3 regions of the Pedobacter cryoconitis genome follow, and region 2 is predicted to be linked to each of the others. Evidence: riboswitches for the same ligand, from Rfam matches in the RefSeq annotation. Region 2 holds a riboswitch; each other region holds the start of a gene.
What was found. Region 2 has a riboswitch for S-adenosylmethionine ahead of metH (methionine synthase). Riboswitches for the same ligand answer to the same signal wherever they lie in the genome.
Positions count from the first base shown of each region.

Region 1: another riboswitch for S-adenosylmethionine. It lies ahead of AY601_RS08440 (O-acetylhomoserine aminocarboxypropyltransferase/cysteine synthase family protein); the one in region 2 lies ahead of metH (methionine synthase).
Region 3: another riboswitch for S-adenosylmethionine. It lies ahead of AY601_RS18475 (SusC/RagA family TonB-linked outer membrane protein); the one in region 2 lies ahead of metH (methionine synthase).

Region 1 covers NZ_CP014504.1:1,968,261-1,979,088, reverse strand. The annotation lists gene AY601_RS08450 (homoserine dehydrogenase) at 1-58, opposite strand, end outside; gene AY601_RS08445 (homoserine O-acetyltransferase family protein) at 59-1,117, opposite strand; gene AY601_RS08440 (O-acetylhomoserine aminocarboxypropyltransferase/cysteine synthase family protein) at 1,146-2,456, opposite strand; SAM riboswitch class I at 2,710-2,822, opposite strand; gene AY601_RS08435 (trans-sulfuration enzyme family protein) at 2,978-4,093, opposite strand; gene AY601_RS08430 (lipocalin family protein) at 4,156-4,647, shown strand; gene mqnE (aminofutalosine synthase MqnE) at 4,913-6,106, shown strand; gene AY601_RS08420 (histidine phosphatase family protein) at 6,106-6,720, shown strand; gene AY601_RS08415 (menaquinone biosynthetic enzyme MqnA/MqnD family protein) at 6,723-7,448, shown strand; gene mutS (DNA mismatch repair protein MutS) at 7,547-10,156, shown strand; gene AY601_RS08405 (C40 family peptidase) at 10,167-10,676, shown strand.
Region 2 covers NZ_CP014504.1:5,395,688-5,406,515, forward strand. The annotation lists gene thrC (threonine synthase) at 1-212, shown strand, start outside; gene AY601_RS22920 (IS1182 family transposase) at 454-1,905, opposite strand; gene AY601_RS22925 (META domain-containing protein) at 2,037-2,474, opposite strand; gene metF (methylenetetrahydrofolate reductase [NAD(P)H]) at 2,549-3,502, opposite strand; gene metH (methionine synthase) at 3,521-7,180, opposite strand; SAM riboswitch class I at 7,298-7,407, opposite strand; gene AY601_RS22940 (Bax inhibitor-1/YccA family protein) at 7,660-8,409, opposite strand; gene AY601_RS22945 (hypothetical protein) at 8,460-9,029, opposite strand; gene murQ (N-acetylmuramic acid 6-phosphate etherase) at 9,037-9,843, opposite strand; gene AY601_RS22955 (S41 family peptidase) at 10,035-10,828, shown strand, end outside.
Region 3 covers NZ_CP014504.1:4,418,812-4,429,639, forward strand. The annotation lists gene AY601_RS18460 (DUF58 domain-containing protein) at 1-378, shown strand, start outside; gene AY601_RS18465 (bifunctional helix-turn-helix transcriptional regulator/GNAT family N-acetyltransferase) at 395-1,348, opposite strand; gene AY601_RS18470 (universal stress protein) at 1,528-2,460, shown strand; SAM riboswitch class I at 2,678-2,786, shown strand; gene AY601_RS18475 (SusC/RagA family TonB-linked outer membrane protein) at 2,920-6,087, shown strand; gene AY601_RS18480 (SusD/RagB family nutrient-binding outer membrane lipoprotein) at 6,093-7,526, shown strand; gene AY601_RS18485 (ribonuclease domain-containing protein) at 7,633-8,040, shown strand; gene AY601_RS18490 (barstar family protein) at 8,045-8,494, shown strand; gene AY601_RS18495 (GH92 family glycosyl hydrolase) at 8,598-10,828, opposite strand, start outside.

The DNA.
Region 1 (10,828 bases), 2.5 Mb from region 2:
GTAGTCCCTGTCCCACAACTCCAAAACCGAATATTCCAATTTTAAGTTTCTTGCTCATTTATGCTGTTTTATGCAGTTTAATAATTTTTTTATTGACACTTTCTTTGAGGAAATTGCCGATGATATTAGTTAGTATGTCTGTTTCAATTAAGAATCCATCATGGCCATAAGCTGAATTGATACTGTGAAATTCTGCTCCTGGTATGTGTTTGGCTAAAAACTCCTGTTCCACTAAGGGAAAAAGGAAGTCATTTTCAATTCCGATCACCAAGGTGTTGGACTTGATAGTTTTCAGCGCATCAATAACGCTTTTTCTTCCTCTGCCAACATTGTGGCTGTCCATTGCTTTGCTTAAATACCAATAGCTATAGGCATTGTATCTTTTGCAAAGTTTTTCTCCCTGGTAATTCTGATAAGAAGAGGCACGGAAGCCGTCAGTTTTTTCATTGACACTTTCTAGTTGTGTCGCATTATAGGCTTCGTAGGTCCGGTAAGAAAGCAGTGCGATGCTTCTTGCTGCTTTCAGGCCTTTCAAACCGCCATCAGGTTGTTGCGCGTAAAAACTACGGTCGGTGCTGATGGCCAGGCGCTGACTTTCGTTGAAAGCGATTCCCCAGGGAGAATGATACGCATTGGTCGCTACAAGAATCAGGTTCTCTATTTTATTGCTTTCCATAATTGCCCATTCACTAGCCTGCTGTCCACCTAATGATCCACCGATCAATACGCGGATCTTTTGAATGCCTAAATGTTCGGCAAGGAGCTGATGTCCATGAACCAGGTCCCTGATGGTAAACTCAGGGAATGATAAGTAGTATGGATTTCCTGTTACTGGATTAATACTTAGTGGGTTTGTACTCCCATAGTGTGAACCAATAACCGTTGCACAAATTATAAAATGCTCTTCTGGATTAAATAAGTTCTTTTCTCCAAAGAGTCCTTTCCACCAATCCAGGACATCTGCATTGGCAGTTAGTGCGTGACATGCCCAGATCACATTGTCTTTGCTGGCATTTAGCTTTCCAAAGGTCTGATAGCTAATTTCTATCCCGCGCAATTTCTTTCCGTTCTCCAGTTTAAATTGCTTTGGGTAATTATATAGGTGTGTTGATGACATTTGATTTCTCTCTTTTTTAAGCTTAAAGCTATTTTCCTGATGACAACTTTTCAAAAGCTTGTTCGAAATCTGCTTTGATGTCATCGATGTGTTCAATTCCTACAGATACTCTGAGTAATTGAGGTGTAATCCCCGCGGCTGCTTGTTCTGCATCGCTTAATTGCTGATGTGTAGTTGCTGATGGTTGTATGATCAGTGTTTTTGCATCACCTACATTGGCCAGATGGCTAACGAGCTGCAGTTCATTTACAAACTGTACTGCTTGTTCTTTGCCACCGTGGAGTTCGAATGAGAGCACTGCGCCAAATCCGTTCTTTAAATATTTCTTTGCGTTTTGATGATAAGGGCTGCTTTCCAGGCCTGGATAAAATACTTTACTCACGGCTTCATGGTTTTCAAGCCAGGTTGCCAGCGCTAAAGCATTGTCAACGTGTCTTTGCACGCGCAGGGATAAAGTTTCCAGTCCCTGAATTAAAAGAAAGGAGTTGAATGGGGAGATAGCAGGGCCGAAGTCTCTTAATCCTTCTACTCTTGCACGGATGATAAACTGAATATTTCCAAAGTCACTTCCAATTCCAAAGACATCGTTGAAGACCAGGCCATGATAACCTTCGGAAGGGGAGGTAAACTGTTTGAATTTACCATTTCCCCAGTTATAGGTTCCGCCATCTATAATTACGCCACCAATGCTTGTGCCGTGTCCGCCAATCCATTTGGTAGCAGATTGTACAACGATGTGCGCACCATGTTCTAAAGGTTTGAATAAATAGCCTGCTGCACCAAATGTATTGTCTACGATTAAAGGAAGGTCGTATTTTTGAGCAATCAGAGAAAGCTTCTCGAAGTCAGGAATACTGAAAGATGGGTTGCCAATACTTTCCAGGTAGATTGCTTTGGTGTTTTTATCGATTTTAGCTTCGAAATCTTGTGTGTTATCACTTTCAGCAAATCTTACTTCTATACCTAAACGTTTAAAAGCAACTTTAAACTGATTGTAGCTACCACCATATAAATGAGGAGAAGAGACAAAGTTATCGCCCGCTTCCAGAATATTGTTTAAGGCAATAAACTGAGCTGCCTGTCCTGAGGCTACTGCCAGTCCCGCAACACCGCCTTCAAGTGCAGCTACACGTTTCTCGAAAACGTCTGTAGTAGGGTTCATTAAGCGGGTGTAAATATTACCGAATTCTTTTAATGCAAATAAATTTGCACCATGTTCGGCACTTTTAAATCCGTAAGAAGTAGTTTGATAAATAGGCACCGCTCTTGAACCTGTTGTTGGGTCAATTTCCTGACCTGCATGAAGTTGTAATGTTTCGAATCTATAATTAGCTGACATGATTTCGCTGATTTAAAATGATAAAATGGATTTTTACAGACAGATACGGGATTTAATGCGATTGCAGAATCCGTATAAGGGATTGCATACCTTTGAAAAAAGGCCTTCCGGTTGAACTAAAACTAATTTTACGTGGAAGATTGTTTTTAGCCGATGCAACAACACATACATGCAATAGTTTGCAGGTGTTGGATCGTGTAAGAAACAGGGTCGCCTGATTGCGATAGTTGGTGGTTAGTTTTCATTTTGTCTTAATTTATCTTTCCAGAATACACTATGCAAACTGGTCAGGAATTGGCACCTTCTCCATTTGGGAGGGTTGCCAGTGGGTCACGGAGCCTGTCTCTCGCCACTTCTTTATAAATCAAACCCAGATTACGGGTTGACTTGAATAGCTTTCACTATATAATTACAAATGTAGTGTATTTGTGTATACTTCCAAAATAATATTCTGAAAAATAATTAATACGCTGTTTTTAAGCTATTTAAATTGAATATTCTAGGCTGTTTTTGTAGCTTATTCAGGCTAATGCCTGCTCCAGATCGGCAATCAGATCATCAATGTGTTCCAGTCCAACAGATATCCGAATTAAATTCTGTGGTGTTTTGGTGTCGGGGCCTTCTACAGAAGCTCTGTGCTCAATCAGACTTTCCACGCCACCAAGGCTTGTAGCCTGTGCAAACAATTTGACTTTATTCACTACCTTTTTTGCATTTTCAGCATCGCCTTTAATTAATATAGATAACATGCCGCCGAAAGCGCTCATTTGTTTTTTAGCTATTTCATGATGCGGATGTGAAGGCAGGCCGGGATAATATACGGCTTCAACTTTTGAGTGTGCAGCGAGGTGTTTAGCTAATGCCATACCATTCTCTGCGTGTCCGCGCATCCGGTATGGTAATGTCTTGATACTTCTTAAGAGCAAAAAGCAATCAAAAGGAGAGGGTACCGCGCCTCCGATTTGCTGAATATTCCTGATTTTATCCCAAAATTCATTTTTAGCAGCTGTGATCAGGATGCCTCCCAATACGTCACTATGGCCTCCAATATATTTAGTAGAAGAATGCATCACGATGTCTGCTCCTGATAGAATTGGATTTTGGAAACATGGAGAGGCAAATGTGCTGTCGCATGCAAAAATGAGCTGATGTTTTTTAGCTATAACGGAAATCGCTGCCAGATCGGTGATTTTTAACAGGGGGTTTGAAGGTGTTTCTACCCAGATCATCACAGTATTACTTTGAATATAACTTTCTATTGTGGCTGTGGTAGTCAGGTCAATAAAATCTATGGTCAGGATACCTTCGAAGATAGATTGCAGTTGTTTTTTAAATCCCCAGTACATGTCGTCTGGTGCGATAATATGGCTGCCGGGGGCTAAGGCCTGAAAAAGGGTCATTCCAGCTGTATTTCCAGAAGAAAAAGCACAGGCATCTGCACCTTTTTCCAGATCGGCCATTACTTTTTCCAATGCAGAACGGTTTGGATTGCTGACACGGCTATACATATGTCCGCCAGGGTAGCCACCTTGTTCGTCTCTGAAAAATGTGGTGGAAAGGCTAATGGGAGCGGTTACATCCCCTGTGGTACTGCGAGTTAAATTTCCTGCGTGTATAGCAATGGTTTCAGTCTGCATAGAATTTAGGTTTTTGGGTTTTTTGGCAGGATTTGTGTAAGCTGTTTTCGAAAATACAAGATATGAAAAGAATATTATTTATAGCAGCCATTTTATGTAGTTCATTGATGGTTTTACAAGGCTGTTCACCTAAGGGTGCATCTGCTGGTGCTAGTTTAAAAAGGGGAAATGTGTCTGGAAATTGGGTACTGAATGACGTCACTTTTGATGGCGTTCCTGCAATGAACGTAAAATCTCTTTTTAGTGAAGCTTCGTACAAATGTTTTATTGGTAGTACCTGGAAATTAACAAACAGTGGAAATGGATCTTATATGCTTCCTGGAACTACTGATTGTCCAGCAAGAACACAAAGTATTTTCTGGTCAGTAAGTACTGCAGACCAGACTTTCCAGTTTAAGAAATTATATGAAGGTGATAAAGCTAAGAATGTAACAGAAGGTTACAGGTTAATTCTTTCTGAAGCAACAGGAGATCGTCTGGTATTGAAATCACCTGTAGATTATGGAAAAAATCCAGCTTATATTATCCTGAACTTTACAAAAGCAATGAAATAGATTTTAATTAAACATAACATCTTTAAGCTGCTTCTTCTAAACAAGATGCAGCTTTTTTTATGCGCTAAATGTCCTTGCCGCGTTAGCTAAAACCGGGTCTGAAAGCATCAGTCACCTAGCAGTTCAGAATAGTTTTTACATGCAGTTCCGGGTAGCTTTTATAGGTAGTTTCAGATAGCTTTTACACAAAGCTGACAGCTTAAAAGTATTGTTACGCCGTGTTATGTCGATTTTATCTTACTTTTGACGTATAAATCAATCAAAGATGGATACGACTGCAAAGCTTACTTTTATACTGGACAATGCCGATTTATCTCAGGAACTGAGAGGGATAGCATTAAAAGTTCAGCAAAAAGAAAGGATCACTTTCGATGAAGGTGTTTATTTATATGAACATGCTGAACTAGGATTTTTAGGCGTTTTAGCTAATTATATCAGGGAACAAAAGCACGGGGACAAGACTTATTTTAACCGGAATTTTCATATTGAACCTACTAATGTTTGTATCTATACCTGCAATTTCTGCTCTTATTCGCGTTTGATTAAGAATAAAGAAGACGGTTGGGAAATGAGTGTAGACGGGATGATGGATATCCTGAAGAAATATGATAATGAACCAGTAACTGAAGTACATGTTACGGGTGGGGTAGTACCGAAGCAAAATCTGGAATTCTATGCAGATTTCTTTAGAAGTGTGAAAGCACATCGTCCGTCATTGCATATTAAAGCTTTGACACCGGTTGAATGCTTTTATATCTTTAAAAAGGCTAAACTCAGTCATTATGATGGATTAAAATATTTCAAAGAAGCCGGTTTGGATTCAATGCCAGGTGGTGGTGCGGAAATTTTCCATCCGGAGGTAAGAGAAAAGATAGCGAATGATAAATGTACGGCTGAACAATGGCTTGATATTCATGAGCAGGCACATAAATTGGGTTTAAAAACGAATGCGACTATGTTATATGGTCATATTGAAGAATTTAAGCACAGGGTTGACCATATGGAACGTTTGCGCCAGTTACAAGATAAGACAGGTGGTTTCCAGGCATTTATTCCACTTAAGTTCAGAAATCAGAATAACCAGATGGAACATGTTCCTGAGGTTTCTGTGGTAGAGGATTTAAGAAACTATGCGATTGCACGTATTTACCTGGATAACTTTGATCATATCAAAGCTTATTGGGCAATGATCAGCCGTCAGACTGCTCAGTTATCTTTAAACTTTGGAGTGGATGATATTGATGGTACGCTGGATGATACAACAAAGATTTATTCGATGGCGGGTGCTGAAGAACAGACTCCTGGTATGAGTACGCGCGAGTTGGCTAATCTGATTAAACAGGTACACCGTCAGCCTATCGAAAGAGATACTTTTTATAATGTAGTTACAGATTATACAGATTTTGTTTTTGAGGAGGACGTGAAGCCTCAGTATTATAAGCTCCCGGTAATTAATTAATGGATAAGGAAATATATATCATCCGTCATGGCGAGACGGAGCTAAATAAACAAGGAATTATACAGGGCAGAGGGATAGATAGCGATTTAAATGCTACTGGAAGAGCTCAGGCTGCTGCATTTTATAAGTTATACAAAGACGTCCCTTTTGATAAGGTTTATACTTCAGTGCTTAAACGTACGCAGCAAACTGTTCAGCAGTTTATTGATGCGGGCCTTCCCTGGGAGAAACATACGGAGCTGGATGAACTGGCCTGGGGGGAATTTGAAGGGCAGCATACCAGTGAATTGGTTATCGGAGCTTTCAAAGATATCACTGAAAAGTGGCAGGCTGGAGATTATGAGGCACATTTTGCAGGTGGCGAAAGCCCGGCAGACGTAGAAATCAGGTTAAAAGAAATTGTTGCAGTGATTAAGTCCAGAACAGCCGAAAAGCTGATCTTGATTTGTATGCACGGACGTTCTTTACGCTTGCTGATGTGTTTGTTGATGAACAAGCCTTTGTCTGAAATGTATGACTTTCCGCATCAGAATACGGGTCTTTACAGACTTGATTTAACGGGTGATACCTTTACGGTTCTAACCCAGAACAATACCGACCATTTAAACGTATAACATTGAATAAGATCAGAATTTCTGCTGTTGCCTATACCAATACCAAGCCTTTTATTTATGGGATCAATCATTCCGAAGTATTAAACCAGATAGATTTAAGTTTAGATATCCCTTCAGATTGTGCTGCCAAGTTAATTGATGGTACTGTTGATTTGGGTTTGATCCCTGTTGCGGCGATTCCGCAGGTGCCGAATGCAAATATTATTTCTGATTACTGTATCGGGTCTGTAGGTGCTGTAAACTCTGTATTTATATTTAGTAATGTTCCTGTGGGTGAAATCAGGACTTTGCGTTTGGATAGTCATTCCAGAACTTCTAATAATTTAGCTAAAGTGTTGCTGAAATTCCATTTTAAGCAGGAAGTGAGCTATACCACAGACGTTAATGCGCAAACTGATGCGATCGTTTTAATAGGTGACCGGACTTTTGGTAAAAAGGATGATTATGCTTTTGCTTACGATATGGGAGAGGAATGGATGAATTTTACTGGTCTTCCTTTTGTATATGCGGCCTGGGTAGCGAATAAAGTTATTCCTGAAGCCTTTATAAATGAGTTCAATACTGCTTTGAAAGCGGGGCTGGAAGCCAGAAAAGAATTACTGAAAACATTACCGGTAAATCCTGTTTTTGATCTGGATGATTACCTGATGCATAAGCTGGATTTTGAGCTGACGGCTCAGAAAAGAGAAGCCTTATCATTGTTTTTATCCTATATAGAACAGTTGTAGGTCATATTAGTGGTGATTCTTCTTCCTTATTTTTCAAAAAAAAACCTAAAGCTAATCCTTAGATAGTATATTTACATTTTTGTAACGTAACATATATTTTGGCTAAAGATAAGACGAAAGAAACACCATTAATGCAACAGCACAGTGCGATCAAGGCAAAGTATCCTGGTGCATTATTATTGTTTAGGGTTGGGGATTTTTATGAGACATTTGGCGAGGATGCCATTAAAACTTCTCAGATACTGGGTATTGTTTTAACAAGGAGGGCAAACGGAACGGCTGCTTATATAGAGCTTGCTGGTTTTCCGCATCATTCACTGGATACTTACCTCTCTAAATTAGTCCGCGCAGGTCAGCGGGTGGCAATTTGTGATCAGCTGGAAGATCCTAAAACCACGAAGACTATTGTCAAACGCGGAGTTACCGAATTGGTGACACCAGGAGTGGCATATAATGATAATATTCTTAGCCAGAAATCCAATAATTATTTAGGCGCAGTATACTTTGATAAGTCAATGATTGGCGTTTCATTTCTGGATATTTCCACGGGTGAGTTCCATGTTGCACAGGGTAATGCGGAGTATATAGATAAGCTTCTGCAAGGCTTTAAGCCGACTGAGGTTATTTTTCAGAAAAGTAAACGTCAGGAATTTTTTGAGCTATTCGGTGATAAGTTCTATACTTTCCCGATGGATGACTGGGCTTTTACCACTGATTATGCCAATGAAACTTTAAACAAACATTTTGAAGTCAGTTCCTTAAAGGGTTTTGGTGTAGACAAGATCCAGACTGGTATTATTGCTGCGGGTATTGTATTACATTACCTGAATGAAACTGAACACCGGAATTTAAAGCATATCACGGCCATCTCCCGCCTGGAAGAGGATAATTATATGTGGCTGGACCGTTTTACAGTCCGCAATCTTGAGCTGGTAAGTTCTGCCAATGAAAATGCAATGACGCTTTTCAATGTGCTGGACCAGACTTCTACGCCTATGGGGGCCAGGATGCTTCATAAATGGATTGTGATGCCTTTAAAGGAAATCAAACCGATTCAGGAACGTCTGGGTACGGTTGAGTTTATGGTGGCACATGAAGGACTGATCGAAGAGTTTTTAACACATATTAAATTAATTGGTGACCTGGAAAGGCTGATCTCTAAAGTTGGTTTGCAGAAATGCGGGCCCAGGGAGTTGAGTCAACTAAAAAAGGCATTATATCATATTGAAGAAATAAAGGATACGGCTTTAACTTCAGATAATCCGTATCTGATTCAGCTTGCAGAGCAGTTGGATCCCTGTGTGAGTATTCGTGAGAAACTGCAGAGAGAACTTCAGGAAGATCCTCCGGCTTTATTAATCAAAGGGAATGTAATTGCGGATGGGATTGATGAAGAGCTGGACAGGCTCCGCCAGATTTCATCGGGCGGAAAAGATTTCCTGGTAGAAATTCAGAAGCGGGAGGCTGCAAAAACTGGTATTCCTTCACTAAAGATATCATTTAATAACGTTTTCGGTTATTATCTGGAAGTTACGCATACGCATAAAGATAAAGTACCTGCAGAATGGAGCCGTAAACAGACGCTTGTGAATGCAGAAAGATATATTACTCCGGAACTTAAAGAATACGAAGAACAGATTTTAGGGGCTGAAGATAAGATACAGCAGATAGAAGTCAGACTTTATGAGGCATTGATGCAACAAGTGGCTGCTTATATCAGGCCAATTCAATTGAATGCTTTCCTGGTTGCACAACTCGATGTTTTGTTATGTTTTGCGCAGTTAGCGATTAAAAATCATTACGTTAAGCCGGTAATGAATGTTTCCAAAGTACTCGATATCAAAGGTGGCAGGCACCCGGTAATTGAGAAGCGTTTGCCGGTGGGAGAAGAGTATATTACGAATGATGTTTACCTGGATAATGATACGCAACAGATTATTATCATTACAGGGCCCAATATGTCGGGTAAGTCGGCTATTTTAAGACAAACGGGTCTCATTGTGTTAATGGCACAGATGGGTTGTTTTGTTCCTGCTAAAGCTGCTCATATTGGTTTAGTAGATAAGATTTTCACCAGGGTAGGTGCTTCTGATAACCTTTCTTCGGGAGAGAGTACGTTTATGGTAGAAATGAATGAGACAGCGAGCATCCTGAACAATATTTCTGACAGAAGTTTAATCTTGCTGGATGAGATTGGCCGTGGTACAAGTACTTATGATGGTATTTCTATTGCCTGGGCGATTGCTGAGTTTTTACACACGCATCCTTCGGCAAGACCTAAAACATTATTTGCTACGCATTACCATGAGTTGAATGAGCTGGCGGGAACGATGAACCGGATTAAGAATTTCAACGTGTCAATTAAAGAGGTTGGCAACAAGATTATCTTTTTACGTAAGCTGATTCCTGGTGGAAGTGAACATAGTTTTGGTATTCATGTCGCTAAGATTGCGGGTATGCCTCCGAAATTGATCAACAGGGCTAATGAGATCCTTAAAAAACTTGAAATAGACAGAACTGAGGGACAGAGTATTAAAGATAGTTTCAAAAAGGTTCAGAACCAGGCTTACCAGCTGCATATGTTTGCTGTGGATGACCCGGTTCTGGTACAAATAAGAGATATGCTGAACAATCTGGATGTGAATGTACTGACTCCTGTGGAGGCTTTACTGAAACTGGACGAAATTCAGCGATTAATTAAACAATAAAATAAGGCTTATGACTTTACGCAGTATCCGTGCCTCTCACCTGATCATATTGTTGGCCGCAATGGCTTTTCTTTCTTCTTGTGGAAGCAGAAGATCAACAGTTTACAAAGAAAGCAGGGGTGCCAAAGCTGCTGAAGCCATGGCAAATGTTAAAAGTAAGGAATTGTACCGTTTCATTACCGATTGGAGTGGTGTGAGGTACAGGCTTGGTGGATTAGATAAAAGTGGGATAGATTGTTCAGGATTTGCCTTACTTTTGAATAAGGAGATTTATGGATTAAAATTACCAAGACGCTCTAAAGACCAGGCCGACGTGATTAAAGAAAAAAATGTTTCGCAGCTAAAAGAGGGAGATCTGATCTTTTTCTCTTTTGGGGGCAATGGAATAGACCATGTAGGCGTTTATCTTAATCACGGGTTCTTTGTACATGCTTCTACTACGCGTGGTGTGATTGTAGATGACTTAAGCCTGCCTGCTTACCAGCGCGTACTGGTTAAAGCAGGACCTGTAAAAGATTAAAAAGACACAATATATAAATAGATGAAAGACAAGCATTACGAGATATCATTTTGGAATAAGTATAAAAAATTCGCTACTACTGAAATATTAATGTATCTTATTATGATAATTGGTATAGGATTAGGTATTGTTTTTCTTAGCTAAAAATTAGT
Region 2 (10,828 bases):
AGTATCAAAAACAACAAGCTCCGGCCGATGATACTTTTGTATTCCTTTCTACAGCACATCCTTGCAAGTTCCCTGATATATTCCCTGCTGAAATTGCGGCAAAGATTGATATTCCCGAGCAGGTGAATGCACTGAGACAAAAAGAGAAGATAGCTACGGCTATGCCAGTGGATTTTGACGCTTTTAAGGCGTTTTTATTGACGGCTGAATAGGTTTTCCTGGTAAATTCTGTAAAAAAAAAGCCTGTTTAACTCAAATGAGGGCACTGAAAAAGTAGACATAAAAAGGTCTTCAAACAGAAAAGCGGATGGATAGCTCTTAAGAGTTGTTTATCCGCTTTCTTTTTTGAGACATTTCATTTTTTTATTTGATAACGAACTTTACGTTCGATATTGAGAACGGGAGCACATTGTTAGTTTTTACCAGAATATTCGTTGGATTATTATCCTTTTTTTAGAATTTGAGGATTCTTTTAAGATTAACCACGAATATCGCAAGTGCACCTTGCATTTTCATGCTTTCCAGGCCATAGGAGTTCGCTCTGTTATATCCATGAACATTTTTCAATTCACTATTTTTTGCCTCAATTTTATATCTGTGTTTTGATTTCTCCCTGAAGTACTCGCTTTGTTGGAATATTTCCTGCTCTTTATGCTCATCTGGTTTTATTGCGACCGAGTATGTCCTGCTTTTGGCGCCTGGTTTGTAGCAGCCGTCCTTTAACGGGCATACTTTGCATTTTTCGATATCAAAATAATAGGTCATTGACTGATTGCTATTATCTACCTTTTTGCCCTGCACCCGTTTGTACATAGCCAGGTGCCCTGCAGGGCAGACGAACATATCAGCGTCTTTATTATAATCAAACTTTTCTTCCTCTTTTCTGGTGCCATGGGTAATAGCAGGGTTCATCCTGGCAACTATCCTTACCTTATTGCCGTTCACATCGCTGAGCTTGAGGTTATTCTTCCCGGAATAGGCTGCATCACCTATGATTGTCTCTACCTCCATTCCATTGGCCTGGGTCTGGCTCAAAAGTTTTGGTAGTTCAGGACCATCTCCCTTTTCTGCTGAGGTAACAACAGCAGCCGTTATAATGCGCTCCTCTGTCATGGCCAAATGAGTTTTGTAACCAAAAAAACTGCTGTCGGCTGTCTTGTGGCCAACCCTGGCATCCATATCTTTAGATATTGCATAATTCTCCCGGGTATCTTCAACTGTTTCCCTCAATAGGTTTAGTTTCTCCTTTACTGCAGGAATTTCACTTAACGCTTCATCAGACTCGATAAGTTTTTGTAGTTTACTGCAGTATTCTATTTCCTTTAGGATATCATTTGATTCATTCTTCTCGGGCATCCGGGTTTTGAAATCATCATCCATTGAATAAACTGCTCTTCGCAGCAACTTTGAACGTTGCCTGAGTACCTCAACAGGTGAGTATGGGTTAGATCTTGAAAGTGAATGTGTAGCATCGACAATAATGGACCTGGATTTAATAATACCTTTTTCCAGAGCTAAAGAGACGGTTTTTCCAATCAGCAGGTTTAAAAGATCCATGTCCTTAAGACGAAGCTTTCGGAACTTGGTCAGAGAGCTTGGATTTATCACGTCCTGTTCAGGGAACATCTCTAAGAAATATTTAAAGGACATATCATAACGGGAACGCTCTACAACATCCACATCAGAAATAGTGAATATAGTTTTCAAAAGCAGGTATTTGAACATGCGCACAGGGCTCTCTGCAAGACGTCCATTATCCCGGCAATACTTTTCTAAAAGCTCATTATAGATAAAGCTGAAATCTATTAACTCATTGATCTTGCGAAGAAGGTTGTCTTTGGGAACAATCAGATCGTAGAGCCTGGAAAACTCACTAAATTGGATTTTTTGTTGTTGAAGAAGCATCTTAAAGGCAGTTCTAATACACCTTTAAAATACAAAAAAGGAGCAGAAAAACTATGCTTTCTACTCCTTTTATCCATTTTTTTCTAAGGGACTTTTTCAGTGCCCTCTGATTTATGATACAGGCTTTATAATTATTTTATCTTTTTAAACCGCATGATGGCGATATCTCCCATCATAAAATTTAGTATCGTATCTCCTTTGATGGAGTATTTATTTACTTTTTTTAAGGTTTCAAAGAAAACCGATTCTCCTTCACCCGGGCAGGCCATTTTTGTAACTGCCATGGGCTGATTGAAGTTAATGGACGTATCATCTGCATTCAGCTTTCCGGAGAAAGAGTTACAGCTGCTGTTACCGCTTACCTTTTTATCTGCAAGGTCAAAAATCAGGGTCGGCTTCTGGCCTGGGTACAAACCGTTAAAAGCAATCCTTGGGCCTGAGATATAATTCAGCTCCCAGGTTCCTCCGAGTTTGGATAAATCTGAACTTGCTTCTACCGTATTCTTTAAAGCATTACAGGAAGTTAAAGTGCCAATAACTGTAAGTACCATCAATGTCGTCCTTCTCATATCGTTCTTTGTAGAGAACGAAATATACAAAGAATCTGCCAAATATTCATCAGGAGCAGAATCTGACCTCTAAATTAGAAAACTGCGCGGGCAATTCTTTTTGTTGGTTCAGGATTACTCATGGTATAAAAATGAAGTACTGGAGCGCCAACTTTGATTAACTCTTTGCACTGCTGAATCATCCATTCGATTCCTACCTCTTTTACGTCCTTTTCATTTTTACATTCCTGTATGGCTTCTGTCAAATCTTCTGGCAGGTCGATATGGAATATTTTCGGTAAACTGATGAGTTGTTTAGAAGAAGTAATCGGTTTAAGTCCGGGAATAATGGGGACATTTATCCCATTTGCTCTGCACTGGGCAACAAAATCACAGTATTTAGCATTGTCGAAAAACATCTGGGTCACGATAAATTCTGCGCCCATATCTACTTTTTGCTTCAGGTATTTGAAGTCAGCTTTTAAGTTTGGTGCTTCAAAATGCTTTTCAGGATAGCCGGCTACACCAATACAGAAATCTGTCTGAAAGGCTGAGTGATCTTCAAAAAGATATTTTCCGTTATTCATGTCGTTAACCTGGCCTAAAAGATCAGTCGCATAAGCGTGTCCGCCGGGGGTAGGGATAAAGGTCGAATCTGCGTGTCTTGCGTCTCCACGTAAAACCAGCACGTTATCAATTCCTAAAAACTGAAGGTCAATCAGGGCGTTTTCTGTTTCTTCTTTGGTAAAGCCACCACAAATTAAATGCGGAACAGCATCTACTTTGTATTTGTTCATGATCGCAGCACAGATGGCTACGGTACCCGGACGTTTACGGTAAGAAACCTTTTCCAGCAAGCCGTTGTCATGTTGTTTATAGATATAATCTTCTCTATGGTAGGTCACATCAATAAAGGGTGGGTTAAACTCCATCAAAGGGTCTATGGCATCGTAAATATCTGTGATGCTTTTTCCTTTAACTGGCGGCAGGAGCTCAAAAGAAAACAAGGTTTTGCCCTTGGCGTTGGTGACGTGGTCGGTGATCTTCATTTAAGTTTTGTTGTGAGGTTAATAGGCTAAATTCGGACTAAGCCATCTTTCGGTATCTTCAAGTGACATGTTTTTTCTGACTGCGTATTCTTCTACCTGATCTTTGGTTATTTTCCCGAGGCCGAAGTATCTGGATTGAGGGTGTGAGAAATAAAATCCGCTGACTGCTGCGGTTGGGTACATCGCGAAGCTTTCTGTTAAGCGCAGCCCGATTTTTTGTTCTGCACCCAATAAGTCAAACAGTGTTTCTTTTTCGGTGTGGTCCGGGCATGCAGGGTAACCTGGTGCCGGACGGATACCTGCGTATTCTTCTTTGATCAGATCTTCGTTAGTCAATTGTTCGTCTTTTGCGTAGCCCCAGTAATCTTTACGGACTAATTCATGCAAGTGTTCAGCAAATGCTTCAGCCAGCCTGTCCGCCAGTGCTTTTGCCATAATACTGTTGTAATCGTCATAGTTCGCTTCAAATTCAGCCACCATTTCGTCACAGCCAATACCTGTAGTCACTGCGAAACCGCCAAAATAGTCCTGAACACCATCTTCTTTAGTTGCCACGAAATCTGATAAGGCGTAATAAGGTTCTCCGGCAACTTTCTCCGCTTGCTGACGCAGGGTATGGATAGTCACGGGGTTGCCATCCACATCTAATACGATATCATCGCCTTTGGCATGTGCCGGCCAGAAACCGATCACTGCTTTAGCGGTCAGTAATTTTTCGTCAACGATCTTTTGTAACAGTACACGGGCATCATCGTATAGTTTTTTTGCCTCTACGCCAACTGATTTGTCGTTGAATATTTTTGGATAACTGCCTCTTAATTCCCAGGTGTGGAAAAAAGGAGTCCAGTCGATATAAGGCACAAGGATTTCCAGCGGGTAATCTTCAAATGTTTTAGTCCCGAGGAATTTAGGTGCAGGAGCTACAAGGGCAGGGTCAATCGTAAATTTATCGGTCCTTGCTTCTTCAATAGATTTGAAACGTTTATCATTACGTTTATTCAAATGTGCTTCCCGGGCCTTATCATATTCCTGCCTGATATTATCAATATAACCACCGCGGGTTTCTGCGTTCATCAGGGTACTGCATACGGTCACACTTCTGGAGGCATCCAGTACGTGAATGGCAGGGCCAGAATAATTTGGCGCTATTTTTACAGCGGCATGTATTCTGGAAGTGGTTGCACCACCAATCAACAGGGGTACGGTAAAGCCTTCACGTTCCATTTCTTTGGCAAAGTGAACCATTTCATCCAGTGAAGGTGTGATCAGCCCGCTTAAACCAATAATATCTGCGTTGATTTCTTTGGCTTTTCTGATAATTTCCTGTGCAGGGACCATCACGCCTAAATCGACAATTTCAAAGTTGTTACAGGCCAATACTACGCCTACAATGTTTTTACCAATATCATGAACATCGCCTTTTACTGTGGCCAATAAGATTCTGCCTGCCGAAGAGCTTTGGTCACCATCGGGGTTGTCCAGTTTCTCCTGCTCAATAAAGGGAAGCAGGTAAGCTACGGCTTTCTTCATTACCCTGGCCGATTTTACGACCTGTGGGAGAAACATTTTTCCGGCACCGAATAAGTCACCTACGATATTCATTCCGTCCATTAACGGGCCTTCAATCACGTGAATAGGGCGGGCGTATTGTTGCCTTGCTTCTTCTACATCGGCATCCAGGTATTCAATAATACCTTTAACCAAAGAGTGGGAAAGACGGGATTCTACGGGTGCTTTTCTCCATTCTTCGTCTTTAACGAGTTCTTTTCCTTTAGATTTTACCGTTTCTGCAAAGTCTACCAGGCGTTCTGTAGCATCTTCCCGGCGGTTTAACAAAACGTCTTCTACGCGTTCCAGTAATTCGGCAGGGATAGCTTCATAAACTTCCAGCATCCCGGAATTCACAATTCCCATATCCAGTCCGGCTTTAATAGCGTGGAATAAAAAGGCAGAGTGCATGGCCTCACGTACGGTATTGTTTCCTCTGAAAGAGAAAGATATATTGGATACACCACCGCTTACTTTCGCATAGGGCAGGTTTTCTTTAATCCAGCGTGCTGCGTTGATAAAATCAACTGCATAGTTATTGTGTTCTTCTAAACCCGTGGCTACGGTTAAGATATTCGGGTCGAAAATAATATCTTCTGCCGGGAAGCCAATTTCATCTACCAGGATGTCGTAAGAACGTTTACAGATTTCTTTTCTGCGTTCAAAGTTATCTGCTTGTCCGTTTTCATCAAAGGCCATCACCACTATCGCTGCACCGTAATTCATAATCTTACGGGCACTTTCACGGAATTTATCTTCTCCTTCTTTGAGTGAAATGGAATTGACAATCCCTTTTCCCTGTAAACATTTTAAACCGTTTTCAATGACACTCCATTTAGAAGAATCGACCATGATCGGCAGTTTTGAAATATCAGGTTCTGAAGCAATCAGGTTCAGGAATTTGGTCATTGCGGCTTCAGAGTCCAGCATCCCTTCGTCCATGTTCACGTCAATGACTTGCGCCCCGCCTTCTACTTGTTGCCTGGCAACGGTGAGTGCGGCTTCGTAGTCACCACTTAAAATTAGCTTGGAGAATTTTGGGGAGCCTGTGATATTGGTTCTTTCACCAATGTTGACAAACATGCTGTCGGGCGTAATGGTTACAGGTTCCAGTCCGCTCAGGCGAAGGTAACGTGGTATTTCTGGTATTTGTCTTGGGGTAATGTTTTTGGCTTTTGCGGCAATGGCTGCAATATGCTCTGGCGTAGTGCCACAACAACCACCCACAATATTGACAAAACCATGCTGAATAAAGTCTGAAACCAATGAAGCTGTTTCGTTGGGCATTTCATCATAAGCTCCAAATTCGTTTGGTAAACCTGCATTAGGGTATGCAGATACGTAACAGGGTGCTTTGGCAGACAGCTCTTCAATATGGGGCCTCATGTCTTTTGCACCCAGTGCACAGTTAAAGCCGATGCTCAATGGGTTGGCATGAAGGATTGAATTCAGGAAAGCTTCTACAGTTTGACCGGATAGTGTTCTGCCTGATGCGTCTGTAATGGTTCCGGAAATCATAATTTCAATTTTTCGCCCGATAATTTCTTCGTATTTTTTGATAGCAAAGATTGCTGCCTTCGCATTTAAAGTATCAAAAATGGTCTCAATTAATAACAGGTCTGATCCGCCATCAACCAATCCTCTGATTTGTTTGTAGTAAGCGTCAACCAGTTCATCAAAGGTTAAGGCTCTGTATCCCGGGTCATTTACATCTGGTGAGATGGACAAGGTACGGTTAGTCGGGCCTACAGCACCTGCAACAAAGCAAACGCGGTCTGGATTTGCAGCCATGAATTCATTGACTGCTTCTTTGGCTATTTTAGCGCCTTCAAAACTCATTTCATAGTCGAGTTCTTCCATCTTATAATCCGCAAGAGAGATTCTTTGCGTACTAAAAGTATTGGTTTCAATGATATCTGTTCCTGCTTTAAGATATTCGGTATGGATAGCTTTAATGATATCAGGACGGGTAATATTCAGCAGGTCATTATTTCCTTTGACGTCGCATGGATGATTCGCAAAGCGCGCTCCTCTGAAGTCTTCTTCAGTCAGGATATAGCGTTGGATCATGGTGCCCATTGCGCCATCGATGATTAGTATTCGTTTTTTAAGCTCTTCTCTTATGCTCATTATCTGTGTTGATGGGTAGCCATTTGTCTGTATTCAAGCAACTCATGCGATGCAGTATCTTAAAGACAGAAAATTTTATATAAAGGCCTAATCAGAAATCCGGTGCCGGATCGAATTAACTTATCTTTCAGGAATAGCCGAAACTGTTCGAGTAGAATGTAGCACCTTGTAAGCACAGGTTGCTAAGACTTCGTCGGGTCTAATCCCTCCGTCTTTCTTTATAAGCTTAATACAAAAATGCAACAAAGAAAAATCATTTCCAAGCAAATAGAGTTTAAAGCATATAAAATTGCAAAAATCAGGCAAATATTGGTATGATACGGAACAATGTTCTGTGTGGTTAGCGTATTTTTCTAAGGATGTAATTGAGAATAGTATTAAAGATCAGCAAAAAAAAGCCGGCCAATGAAGTGCCGTCATGAAGTGTTTAATTTCTTGACGGCACTTCATTGGCCGGCTTTATAACCACTAATACTGGTTTATTTTCTTCCTCCGAATATTCTCAATAAGAAGATGAAGATATTCAGGAAGTCAAGGTAAAGAGATAAGGCACCCATGATCGCTAATTTCTTAGTGTCATCAACAGCCATAGTACCACCGTTTTCTTCAATACCTGCACCGATACGTTTCAGTTTTTGAACATCATAAGCAGTTAATGCAGTGAAAATCGCTACACCGAAGAAACTCATGATATAATCAAAACTTGAACTTTTCAGAAACATGTTCACTACACTGGCAATTACCAGGCCTACTACACCAATCATTAAGATTGATCCGAATTTACTTAAATCGGTGTTGGTCGTATAACCCAATACAGCCATTAAACCAAATATCCCTGCTGCTGCAGCAAAACAAGCTACTACTGAACTTGTTGTATAAATCAATAAGATGAAACTCAGACTGACACCGGTCAATACTGAATACAGAATAAATACGCCTAATAAAGCGCTGTATGATAACTTGCTTAGCCCTGCACTCATTAAAAGCACCAGTCCAAGCGGAGCAAACATAGCAACATAACCTATCATAGACATTTTACCTGTTTCCTGATTGATCAGGTAGCTTAACATTTCTGGCGTATTTGCCATGTAAACCGCAGCCAGTGTTGATAGACTCAACGCTACAAACATCCATAAAAACACGTTGGCAAAGAATTTCTTTGCAACTGATCCTGTTTGGTTTTCCACAAATACTGATTGTTGTGACCAATTATTATTGTTGTTATCCATGTTATTTTAAAATTTAATTAAATATACGAATCTATTTCTATCAGCAAAAGCTATGCCCCTAGTCTTTTTGTCAGAATTTCTTCAACTTTATGAAAGATTTGAAGTGGCTTTGCTGTCCTCCATGCCAAATCGTCAAGTTCCCCACCAAAATTGATATAGTAATCAATATTGCTGCTTCTGAATTCTTCGATTACATGCGGATTGAAATTAAGCCCGGTAATCCATCCGTCTTCCACATCCTGAAACCATTCTTCATAGTAACTGTCTTCTGAAGAGTGGAAATTAAGCACGTTTTCTCCAATGAGGATAAACTTGTTGATGCCTTCGTCGATCATCAGTTCGAGAATTTCTCTTTTCAGCAGCATAATGTCATTTCCTATGGCATCATTCCATTCGCCAATAAATTCAATGATCGCGTAATGGTGGTCATAGTCTACATACAGCACTTTAATGTAAAGTGTGTTGGATCCAAAATCATCCCATTGCGGGTGGATCAGGAAATTGTAAAGCTGCTTATCGAAATAAAACTCAGAGTATTCGGTATTGTAAAATGGTGACCGGGGGTCTTCCGCGGCTATATAGTCGTCACGCCAGCGGTAAAATGGTTCTATTTCGTGCATAATATTTTTATTTAGTACCGGCTTCCACAGCCTTTCTAACACTTCCGTAACGGATCAGCAGGTCTTCGGCTTTTTTATAATCGATCTGGAGTTCGTTCATGACCATCTGTGTACCTCTGTCAACGAGTTTATGATTCGTTAATTGCATGTCGACCATTCTGTTTCCTTTGACGCGGCCTAATCTGATCATCACTGTTGTACTGAGCATATTCAGGACTAGTTTCTGGGCAGTACCAGATTTCATCCGGGTGGATCCCGTTAAAAATTCCGGGCCTACTATAACTTCAACAGGGAAATCGCTGGCTTCGACCACAGGGCCTCCTTCATTACAGATGATACAACCGGTGAGTACACCGTTTTCTCTTGCTTTTTTTAGTCCACCTACTACGTAAGGGGTAGTTCCTGATGCGGCAAGACCAATCAGGCTATCCTTCGCATTGATCGTAAATTCCTGCAGGTCTATCCAGGCTTGGGCATCGTCGTCTTCTGCGTTTTCTACGGCGCGTCTGATCGCTTGATCTCCACCTGCAATAATTCCGACTACCTGATCAAAAGGGACGCCAAATGTAGGTGGACATTCTGAGGCGTCAACTACGCCCAGTCTGCCGCTTGTACCTGCGCCAATATAGAATAACCTGCCTCCGCTTTTCATCCGCTCTGCTACAGCAGCAGCCAGTTTCTCAATTTGCGGGATCGCCTTTTCCACTGCCATGGGAACTGTTTTATCTTCGTTATTTATACCTTTCAGAATGTCAAGCACTTCCATCTGATCAATATTATGGTACTTCGATTCTTGTTCAGTGATCCGTATCATTTTATATATTTTTTGTTAAAAATCGTCAATTTCTTTTTAACAGGGAAATATGAATGCATTTCGGGCAGATTTACAGCTGAATATTTACAAACAATTGAGGATTATAATAAAATCTTAAACAATTACAATTCTAATGGGGTTAATAGGTTAATTAACAGCGTAATTTCATAGCTTTGTGCAACTGCTATTTCATGAAACCAACTACCCGCAAAAACCTGCTTGTCGCAATCACTTACTCTGTCACATTAATAGGTGGTATGTTCTTGGGTTACAAGTTTTTAAAGGATCAGGGTTTCACTTTTCAACACAGTGTCCAGTTCGCGGATAAAAACTCAAATAAGGTAGATGAAATTATCAATCTGATCAACAGAAATTATGTGGATGAGATTAATGCGGATACTTTAAGTCACCTGGAGATTGATAGTTTATTACATCAGCTCGATCCTCATAGTGTTTATCTTCCTCCAGTCAAAGCAAATGCACAGACAGATATGCTGGAAGGCAATTTTGAAGGTATAGGTATTGAGTATTATATTCTTAAGGATACGCTGCTGGTGACAAATGTGATCAAAGATGGGCCGGCTTCGGTTGCAGGGTTAAAACTTGGAGATAAAATTCTAAAAATAGACAGTTTATTTGTCAGTGGTAAACACTTGACCAGAGATAAAATGATTGGGAAAATCAAGGGCAAAAAGGGAACTCCGGTCCAATTGGTCGTTTTGCATTCCGGATCTGCACATCCTGTGATGTTAACTATTAAAAGGGGCAGAGTCAGTGTGAGCAGTATTGATGCGGCTTATATGATCAATGCGGATGCGGGTTATATCCGGATCAGTGAATTCGGGGCAAATACGGATAAGGATTTTATAGAATCTGTAAAAACATTGAAGGCTGCGGGAATGAAAAAACTGGTACTTGATCTGCGCGATAATGGCGGAGGTTATTTAACTGCAGCTACCGGACTGGCTAATCAGCTTCTTTCGGA
Region 3 (10,828 bases), 980 kb from region 2:
GAAAGTAATATTGAAGCGCTGCACCTGGCTATCCGCAGTGTAATCAAGCAGCGGAGCCTGATTTTGTTTTTCACGAATTATGAAAGCATGTCTGCTTTACACAGACAGCTTCCTTTTTTAAAACATATCGCTAAATTTCATTTGCTGATGATCGTCTTTTTCGAAAATACAGCTGTCAAATCCATGCATGATTTACCCGCCCGGGATGTGGAAGGGATTTATATTAAAACCATTGCAGAAAAGTTTGTCTACGAAAAGCGGCTCATGGTCAAAGAATTGGCAAAACATGGTATTCTCAGTATCCTGACTTCACCAGAAAATTTAACAGTCAATGTAGTTAACCGTTATCTGGCTATTAAAGCACAACAGAAAATCTAACTTAACACCAGTTCCTCTAGCTTAATACGAGTTCCATTTGTATATTACAACGTTCATATGGAGTAATCCGTCCAGCTACTTTCACAAAACCTAATTTATGGTATAAATTAATAGCCGGTTTGAGAATCGTATTGCTTTCCAGGTATATTTTCTGAGCACCCAGTTCTTTTGCCTTCTGAGCGATCGCACTCCCCAATAACCAGCCAATACTTTTTCCCTGTACAGCCGGTGACACAGCCATTTTAGCCAGCTCATAATCATAATCCGGATCATTCATTTTGATCAGCGCACACACGCCCACAGGCTCGCCTTCGTAAAGCGCAACCAATATATAACCACCCTTATCCAGGATATAACCCTGAGGATCATCAAGTGCGTTATAGTCTGCTTGCTCCATTTTAAACCAGTTGGAAATCCATTGCTCATTTAAGGCCCTGAATGCCTGCTGATATTCTGGTATATAATTCACAATAGTGACTTCTTTGCTTTCCCGTTCTTTTTTAATTTCCTGCACGCGGCGTAAAAGTGTTTTCTGTCCTAATAAGAACTCCCACTCTTCCATGGCTTTCCATAAATCGTTTCTGGATTGTGCCGCGATATCTGCTACTGCCTTATCCAGATCAGCGTATTGATTTTGTATTTTTACGGTGATCTCGTCTCCTTTTGGGGAAAGGCTGACCATATTTCTTCTACCGTCGGTTTCATCTTTTTTCTCGTCAACCAAACCTTTTTTTGCCATCTCTCCAATAATCTTACTGACCGAAGGATGGGAATGACCAATTTCTTTAGCGATCGCAGTAATGGTCATCGCCTCTCCCTGTGAAAGCACATAGAAAACCGGAAACCATTTCGGCTGCATATCAATATCATAACACTGATAAATCTGAGCTGCATCTTCTGTGATCTTCTCTGTCAACATCCGCAACCTGCTTCCTATTGCCTTTTTACCTACCTGATTGAAAAACTCCATGGTGTATACCTATTTACGTAACTGATTACGTAAATATAGTAAGTATTTCTATAATTCAAAATACACCTCGTATTTTTTGTGATCCTGGTGACGAATATCATTGGATAATATGACAGGCATCACAGCTAAACAGCCTGTTTATCACCACTTTTACTTTAGTGAAATAAACATCCTTTGCTATGAACACGATAACCGTACTGACCGATTTTTCCGACAATGCAGAAAATGCCGCACGCTATGCTTTATGCCTGGCACAACATCTTCATGCAAATCTTACACTTCATAATTCCTTTTTAGTACCCATGGCCGAACCTTTAGGAGGGCAAGTTTACTGGTCAATGGAAGATTACAATATTTTACAAAAAGATAGTGAAGAAAAATTACGTGCGCTGGGTACAAAACTAGCAGAAGAACTCTCCACTTTGCCGATTAATGCCTACAGACCTGTTATAGACTTTAAATGTCAGGAAGGGCCTTTATACCGGTCTATCAATAAATTATCAGCAGACAGAGATTTAATGTTATTGGTGATGGGTACACATCGCAAGGGCTTGGGTTCATTAATTATGGGTAATCATATGCGCGAAATTATAGGTGCTGTGCCCCTGCCTGTGCTGATCGTACCAGAAAACCAAAGTTTTAAGAAGCTGGACAAGTTTGTTTTTGCAACAGATATGGAGGATAGCGATCTGAATATCATTCAGGCGCTTGCCGAATTTGCAAAACCATCTCATGCAGAGATTACATTGGCGCATATACAACATCCGGATACGCCAGAGGCAGATACTAAAAAATTAGTTACTGGTTTTCTGGAAGATGTAGCCAATAAAATAAACTACCCCAAAATTTATTACCGGGCAGTAGAACATACGCCTGTTAAAGCAGGTTTAAAATGGCTTGCAGAAAATGTGACTTGTAATGTATTCGTAATGGTACATCGCCATAAAACTTTTCTGGAACAGCTTTTTAATTTAAGCAATACACAAAAGATGGCGGCAAATACCAATTTACCGCTGCTGATCTTCCCCTGTGCAGAAAATGTTGCGCTGGGATTGAACGCAAACCTGGAATCTGGCTATCAGGAAAATATAATCGCTTCGGTGATCGGTTAGCCTGATATTTAAAAAAAGTTATAGCATAAGCAAATTTTCAATCCCAAATCAAAAGGCCATTCTTTAATCAAGGAATGGCTTTTTTTGCTGATTCATCTTTTCAAAATAGCAACCAATTGTCTGCCAAATCTCAAAATATCCTACTAATAAAATATATACTATAGATTTAGTAGTTTATTTATATATTTGCCCGACAATTAGCTGTTCATTGATTTCTAACTTATCAAGAAAGACCGAGGGAAAGGCCCTGTGAAGTCTTAGCAACCTATACACCCAAATTGTAAAAGGTGCTAACTCCTATCCACTTTAAGCGGAAAAGATAAGTGACAGATATACCCGAAAATAAATTGGTTGCTGTCATCTATTCCCTTAATTATTCCTGATAAATAGAGTTGTTCAAAGAACGTTATGCGTAATAAATTGAATTAAACACACCAATTATATAACTAGACCATTAATATGTATAAAACTTACAAATACTTATTTGGGATCCTGCTATCCTTTATAATCGTACAGACTGCTGCGGCACAAACCGCTAAAATTACCGGGGTGGTCACCGAGAAATCTAACGGGCAACCTATCCCTGGCGTGAGCGTTTCTGTTAAAGGAACAAATACTGGTACACAAACTGATGGAAATGGTAAATTCTCTATCACCGCCAAACCAAATGATATCTTAAAAATTATATCTATTGGCTATGCGGCTCAAGAACTCAAAGTAACTTCAGCAAACGCGATAGCTATACAATTAGATGAATCTTCTAATGAACTCAGTGAAGTTGTGGTTACAGCTTTGAACATCCCTAAAGAGAAAAAATCATTAGGTTATTCGGTACAGGAGTTAAAATCAAAAGATATCTCCGAAGCGAAAGAAACCAATCTGTTAAATTCCATATCTGGTAAGGTAGCAGGGGTACAGATCACCAATAGCCAGGGAGATATGGGTTCGTCCAGGATTATTATCCGTGGGGAAACTTCTATATCAGGAAACAATCAGCCACTATTTGTGATTGATGGAGTGCCAGTAGATAATTCACAAAACTTACGCTCAGACGGCTCACGTGATTTTGCGAATACGATTTCAGACATCAATTCGGAAGATATTGAATCGATGAGCGTACTGAAAGGCCCTAACGCGGCTGCCCTGTATGGCTCCCGTGCAGCGGCAGGTGTAGTATTGATTACCACTAAAAAAGGTAAAAATGCTCAAGGTTTAGGTATCAGCGTGAATTCCAATGCCACCTTTTCTACTTTGTTAACTATTCCATCTTATCAGAATTCATTCGGACAAGGTGCCAATGGCCAATTCAGTTATGTAGATGGTAAAGGCGGAGGCCTGAATGATGGCGTAGATGAAAGCTGGGGCCCAAGATTAGATGGTCATTTAATCCCACAATTCAACTCTAACGGAGTACCAGTGCCTTTTATCGCACATCCGGACAATGTACGTGACTTCTTTAAAACGGGTTACACTTTGAATAATGGAATTGCAATTTCAGGTTCAGGAGATAAATATGATTTACGTTTCTCTTACAATAACCTGGATCAGAAAGGTGTTATTCCGAACTCTTCTCAATCAAAAAACTCATTCCTGCTAAATACGACTTATAAAATAACACCAAAGCTGACTTTCAATGCCTCAGCTAATTATGTAAACACAAGTGCAAACTTACCTGGTTCAGGTGGAAAAAGAGCAAGCAGCACGATGTTGCAGTTTACCTGGTTTGGCCGTCAGGTTGATGTAGAACAACTCAAGACCTACAAAGATGCCAATGGAAAAGATATCAACTGGAACAATAGTTATTATAGTAATCCATATTTTGTTGCCTACGAAAACACAGTTGGTCAGGTTCGTAACAGACTCATTGGAAGCGCAGAACTGAACTACAAAATAATAGATGGTTTATCAGCAAACTTCAGAACAGGTAATGATTATTATACTGAACGCAGAAAAATAAAAATTGCTTATGGAACGAATGGTACTCCATTCGGTTCTTATGAAGAAGATGCTTATACTTTCAACGAGAACAATACGGAAGGAAGACTGGATTTCACCAAAAAATTAAATGCTGATTTCAACCTTGATCTCTTATTGGGTGGAAACATAAGAACAACTACTTTTGAAAACAACGACCAGAAAGCTCCTAAATTAGCGATCAATAACCTGTATACGCTTATTAATTCACGTGATCCGCTGATCTCGTCTAACATCTATAATAAACAAAGGGTATACAGTACATTTGGTTCTGCGCAACTGGGCTTCAGAAATTATGCCTATCTGAATCTTACAGCCAGAAATGACTGGTCATCAACCCTGCCCGCTCAAAATCGCTCTTATTTCTATCCTTCGGTCAATGCGAGTTTAATCCTTACCGAAGCATTTGATATCAAAAATGACGTGCTGAACTTTGCCAAACTTCGTGGTGGATGGTCTCAGGTTGGTAAAGATGCCACTCCTTATCAATTGATTAATAATTATTCTTTCACCGCTCCGTTTGATAGTAACCCGCAACAAAATTTAAGTGATACAGATCTGAATCCGAATTTGAAACCAGAGATGACCAAATCTGCCGAAGCAGGTTTTGAGCTTGGCCTTTTCAAGAACAGAGTCCGTTTTGATTTCAGTGTATACAATAGCAACAGTGTGAATCAGATCTTGAGCCTGGATGTAAGCCCGACTACAGGTTTCTTAAAGAAACTGGTTAATGGGGGTACGATTAACAACAAAGGAATTGAAGCGCAACTTGGGGTAACACCTGTCAAAACAAAAAACTTTACCTGGGATATCAATGTGAATTATTCCATGAACCGTAGTAAAGTAAAAGATCTTTATCAGGGTGTACAGAGTTACCAGCTGGGCGTTGATGGATCAGTGCAGATTCTGGCTACTGTCGGACAACCTTATGGTAGCATTTTCGGAACTGCTTATGCCCGGAATCCTGCCGGAGATATTATTGTTGGCGCAGACGGGACACCACAGGCAAGTCCTTCTAAAAAAGTCCTTGGAAAATATACACCAGACTGGTTAGGCGGGATTACCAATAGTTTCACTTACAAAAGAATTAATTTAAGCGTGTTGGTTGATGCACATGTTGGCGGTAAAATTTATTCAGGGACCAATGCGACCGGAACTTATACAGGCGTACTGGCCTCTACCCTTCCGGGTCGTGGCGCTGAAAATGGTGGATTAACTTATTATAAGAATGCTGCTGGTAAAGCTGTACAAATTACCTCTGGTGTTGCAGCTCCTGCAGGTGCAACAACCTATGATGACGGTATGGTTTTCAGAGGCTCTTTAGCAGATGGCTCATCAAACAATACGATTATCTCTGCCAGTCAATATTATAAATCATTGAATAATATTGATGAAGCATCTGTTTACAGTGCAACTTATATCAAACTGAGAGAAATCAAATTAGGTTATACTTTACCCGACCAATGGATAAAATCTATTGGCTTGCAAAGCGCAACGATTTCAGCTGTTGGCAGAAACTTATTTATCCTGCATAAAAATGTACCTAACATAGATCCTGAATCTGCGTTCAACACAGGTAATGGACAAGGTCTTGAAGATCTTGGACTGCCCACTGTCCGTACTATCGGTTTCAATCTTAATTTCAAATTCTAATTCCCATGAAGACAAAATATATACCTCTTTTATTATCCGGTTTATTGCTGATTGCTGCCACTTCTTGCAAAAAAGATCTGACAGACACCAATGTAGATCCCAATGCATCAAAAGATGCGCAACCCGAATTCCTGTTAACGGCTGCAATTAAGAATACATCCGACACTTATTGGGGCACAACCAATAATATGAATTCAAGTTTGCTGTTTGTACAACACTGGGCAAAAATCCAGTATACAGATCCGGACAGATATATTTTCAGTAATACCGCTTTTCAGGATTTATGGACAATTGGTTACCGCCAGGGAATTGTAAACCTGAACCAGTTGATTAAACTGGCAGATGCCCAGGGAAACACCAACTATAAAGGTGTTGCTCTTGTATTGAGATCATGGATATTCGCTTTGGAAACTGATGCCTATGGTGATGTTCCTTACTCACAAGCTGGTGATATCACTCAATTCCTGACGCCAAAATATGATGCACAAAGAGACGTATATCTGGGCATATTAAGTGATTTAAAAGCTGCACAAGCAAGTTTAGATCCTGCTGGAAAAGCAATTCTGGGCGACGTTATTTATGCCAATTCAATTGCGAACTGGAAAAAGTTTGCCAACTCCCTGCGTTTAAGAATTGCTTTACGGATTGCTGACCGCGAACCGGCATTAGCGAAACAGGTTATTGCAGATATACAGACAGAAGGTGGAACTTATATCAGTTCAAATGCTGAGAATGCACAATTGAACTATAAGGCATCTCCAAATCAAAATCCAATCAGCAACCTGTTTGACACCCGTGATGATTACAGGATCAGCAAGACTATAGTGGATCAGTTAACTGCTTTAAACGACCCTCGCCTGCCTGTATATGCAAGCAAGGCAGTAAAGACACAACTTTATACCGGCGTGCCTAATGGCTTGCTTACAGGTGATGCTGCGGCATTGGGTTTAACAAGTACTTCAAAGCCGGGTGCTTATTTTATTGCACCTACTGCCCCTGCAGTAATTATCAGTTATGCAGAGCTATTATTTGACCGTGCAGAAGCTGCTGCCAGAGGATTTACGGGCGAGAATGCAGCTGCACTTTATAGTCAGGCCATAGAGGCTTCTTTATTACAATATGGTATCTCTACGACTGATATTGCGACTTATAAAGCAAGAGCAGATGTTCAATATGATGCTTCAAATTATAAAAAATCAATTGGAAACCAGAAGTGGATTGCCTTGTTTGGTCAGGGTTTAGAAGCTTTCGCAGAATGGAGAAGATTGGACTATCCTGTACTTACTCCGCCTGTTGCAGGTGCATTGAATGGTAAGATACCGGTAAGGTTCATTTACCCGGGTAACGAACAGTCTTTAAATCCTGAGGGTTATAAAGCGGCAGTGGCACATCAGGGAACAGATGCCTTAACCACAAAACTTTGGTTTGATGTAAATTAAGGATCACATTTATAAATGTTTTATTGGGATTATCATTTTATTAATTCTTCAGAATCTTATAAATTTATCATATAAATCATTGATATTTAAGGAGACCGTTTAAATTATGAGAATTCTACTTGCTTTAATTACTTGTTGTCTCCTGCTTTTTTCCTGCAAAGGATCTTCTGCGGTAACTGATCAGACCACAACCCAACAGGAGAAAACTGCCCTTGATAGTTCATCATCAACTGATGCAGATGCTGAAGAGAATGTGAAGGTAGCTGGTGTTCCGCAAAAGGCTTATACTGTTGCTGCATATGTAGCTAAAAACAACAAAGCTCCACAGGGTTATGTTGGCGGCACAGTCTTCAAGAACCGCGAAGGGCTATTACCGCAGGGGGTAGCATATAAGGAGTATGATGTGAACCCCAAAGTCAAAGGGCAGAACAGAGGGACTGAACGAATTATAATTGGAGCAGATGGCACCCGGTATTATACCGGAGATCATTATAAAACATTTACAAAATTTTAAAGACATGAATGGATTTTGCCTCTTTGAAGCTGGAAAAGAAAAGGATTTGATTAAAGACAATGCACGTACCGTCAATATTAATGGACGTGAAATTGTTACTGTGGATGAATTTATTCACGAATTAGCCAGACAACTTGACTTTCCTGATTATTATAGCAGCAGCCTGGATTCACTGGAAGAGTTACTGAATGATTTAAGCTGGCTGGAAGAAACCCGGTTTGCTATTGTAGTCCGTAATTATTCCTTTTTCTTATGCGAGGAAAAGAACCCGGCCAGAAAGACAAATTTACTGGGTTTATTAAATGATGTAGCTGAACAATGGGACAATGTGCCTAACTATCCCGGAGAAGAAGACTTTAGAAATAAAGCAGCCTTTAACATCTATATAGAAAGAGGAGCTAATGCAGCTGAAGAACTGGAGAAACTAAATATCAACTATAACGAGGTGAAATAGCCAGATAATATTATTTAATACAAAAAGCGGCCCTTTACAGTGCCCCCAAAAAGTTAGACACTTTCTGGGGGCACTGTAAAGGGCCGCTTTTTTATGCTTGAACTTATTTAGCTCCGGCAGATTTAGGCCGGTCTTCTAAATTTACCCCCCAGGTAGCGGAAGGCTGATCGCCCATGTATAAGGTCAGCTCCCCTCCTGCAACAATAGCTGCATGTCTGAGATAGTTCTTAGTATAAGGTTTGCCATTTAAAATGGCCTTCTGGATGTATTTATTTTTAGGACTGTTTCCAATCACTTTAAGTTCGAATTTCTTTGCACCCGGCAGATTAATCACTGCATGATCTACCAGTGGAGAACCAAATACATATTCTCCGTTAGCTGGGTTCACCGGATAAAACCCTAAAGCAGAAAAGACATACCAGGATGACATCTGTCCTAAATCTTCGTTACCGCAAAGGCCGTCAGGTTTAGAAGTATACAATGAATCCGTGATCTGACGTACTACCTGCGCTGTTTTCCATGGTTTTCCAGCATAAGCATATAGATACGGGGTGTGGTGATTTGGTTCGTTTCCTTGTGCGTACTGACCAATTAAACCACTGATATCAGGTGAGCCACCTGCCTCTACAACAGAACTGATGCTGAATAAAGAATCTAATTTCCTGGTAAAACCAGCTTCGCCACCAAACAGGTGAATTAAACCTTCAGGATCTTGTGGAACCAACCAGGTATACTGCCAGGCATTTCCTTCAGTATAATCATCTTCGCGGTGTTTAGAAGCTACCGGATCAAAAGGTTTGCGCCAGCTGCCATCTGCCAGTTTACCACGCATAAATTCTACTTGCGGATCAAAATATTCAGCATATAACTTAGCTCTTTTGCTGAAATACACATAATCTTCTTCTTTGTGCATTGCTTTTGCCATACGGGCGATACACCAGTCATCAATTGCATATTCCAGTCCTTTTGCAACCGCTTCATTGACTTTATCAGCAGGGATATATTTCAACTTTTGCGCATATTCTATCCCGTCTTCTTTTTGCATTGCAGAATTTTTGATTGCCTGGTAAGCAAGCTCAACATCATAATTTCTGTAACCTTTCAAATAAGCATCTGCAATAATCGGTACCGCGTGATAGCCAATCATTGTATTGGTTTCATTTCCCATTAAGTGCCATACAGGTAATTTGCCTTGTTGTTTATAAATAGCCAGGAATGAACTGATAATGTCTGATACTTTATCCGGATGAATAATGGTATACAAAGGATGAAAAGCACGGTAGGTATCCCACAGTGAGAAGGTAGTATAGTTATCAAATCCGGGCTTATGATAAACTTTCTTATCAGTTCCGCGGTAATCACCATTCGCGTCATTAAATAGCGTTGGAGCGATCATTGTATGATACAAAGCAGTATAAAAAACCTTTTTAGTCTCTTTACTTCCTTCGATCTGAATTTTAGCCAGTTCTTTATTCCATTTGACATCGGCCGATGCCACAACTTTCGCGAAATCCCATGCTGGAATCTCTGCAGTTATATTGGCCAGTGCATTTTCATAACTTACTGGTGAAATACCAACTTTCATTTGCAACACATTTTGCGCAATAGCTTTAAAGTTTAGTACAGCTTTCATCTTTCTGCCTTTTCCTTCCATACCTTTAGTTACTTGCGTGCTATCGTAAAGTGACATACTGCTTAAAGGTTGTGACAGTTTAACGGCAAAATATAAGCGCTGATCTTTAGCCCAGCCGGTTGATAAACGGTAACCAACCAAAGTAGTACTGTTTACTTGTTTGATATAGGTTTCCACAGGTTTATCCCAGCCGATCCCGTCACTTAAATCCAGCATTACATGTGGATTATCTTGTTTTGCAGGAAAAGTGTAACGGTGGAAGCCAACTCTTTCTGAAGCAGTAAGCTCTGCTTTAATTTTATATTTATCCAGAATAACACTATAATATCCCGGTTTAGCAATTTCATTGGCATGAGAGAAAGTAGAAACATATCCATTCTTCTGGTCAGTTTTAGTCCCTTTATCCAATTGCACTTTGCCTGTAGCAGGCATAACCAGCACATCGTTCAGGTCACCAATTCCGGTACCACTCAAATGTGTGTGGGTAAAACCTACGATTGTATTGCTGGAATAATGATAACCACTGCACCAGTCCCAACCTTCAAAAATGTTGGTGGGGCCTAACTGAACTGCTCCGAAGGGAACATTCGCACCAACAAATACATGTCCATGTGCATCCGAACCAATAATCGGATCTACGTACTGACTTAATTTATTCTGCGCGCTCAGATTAAGACTAAAAATGAAACTGCAAATAAAGA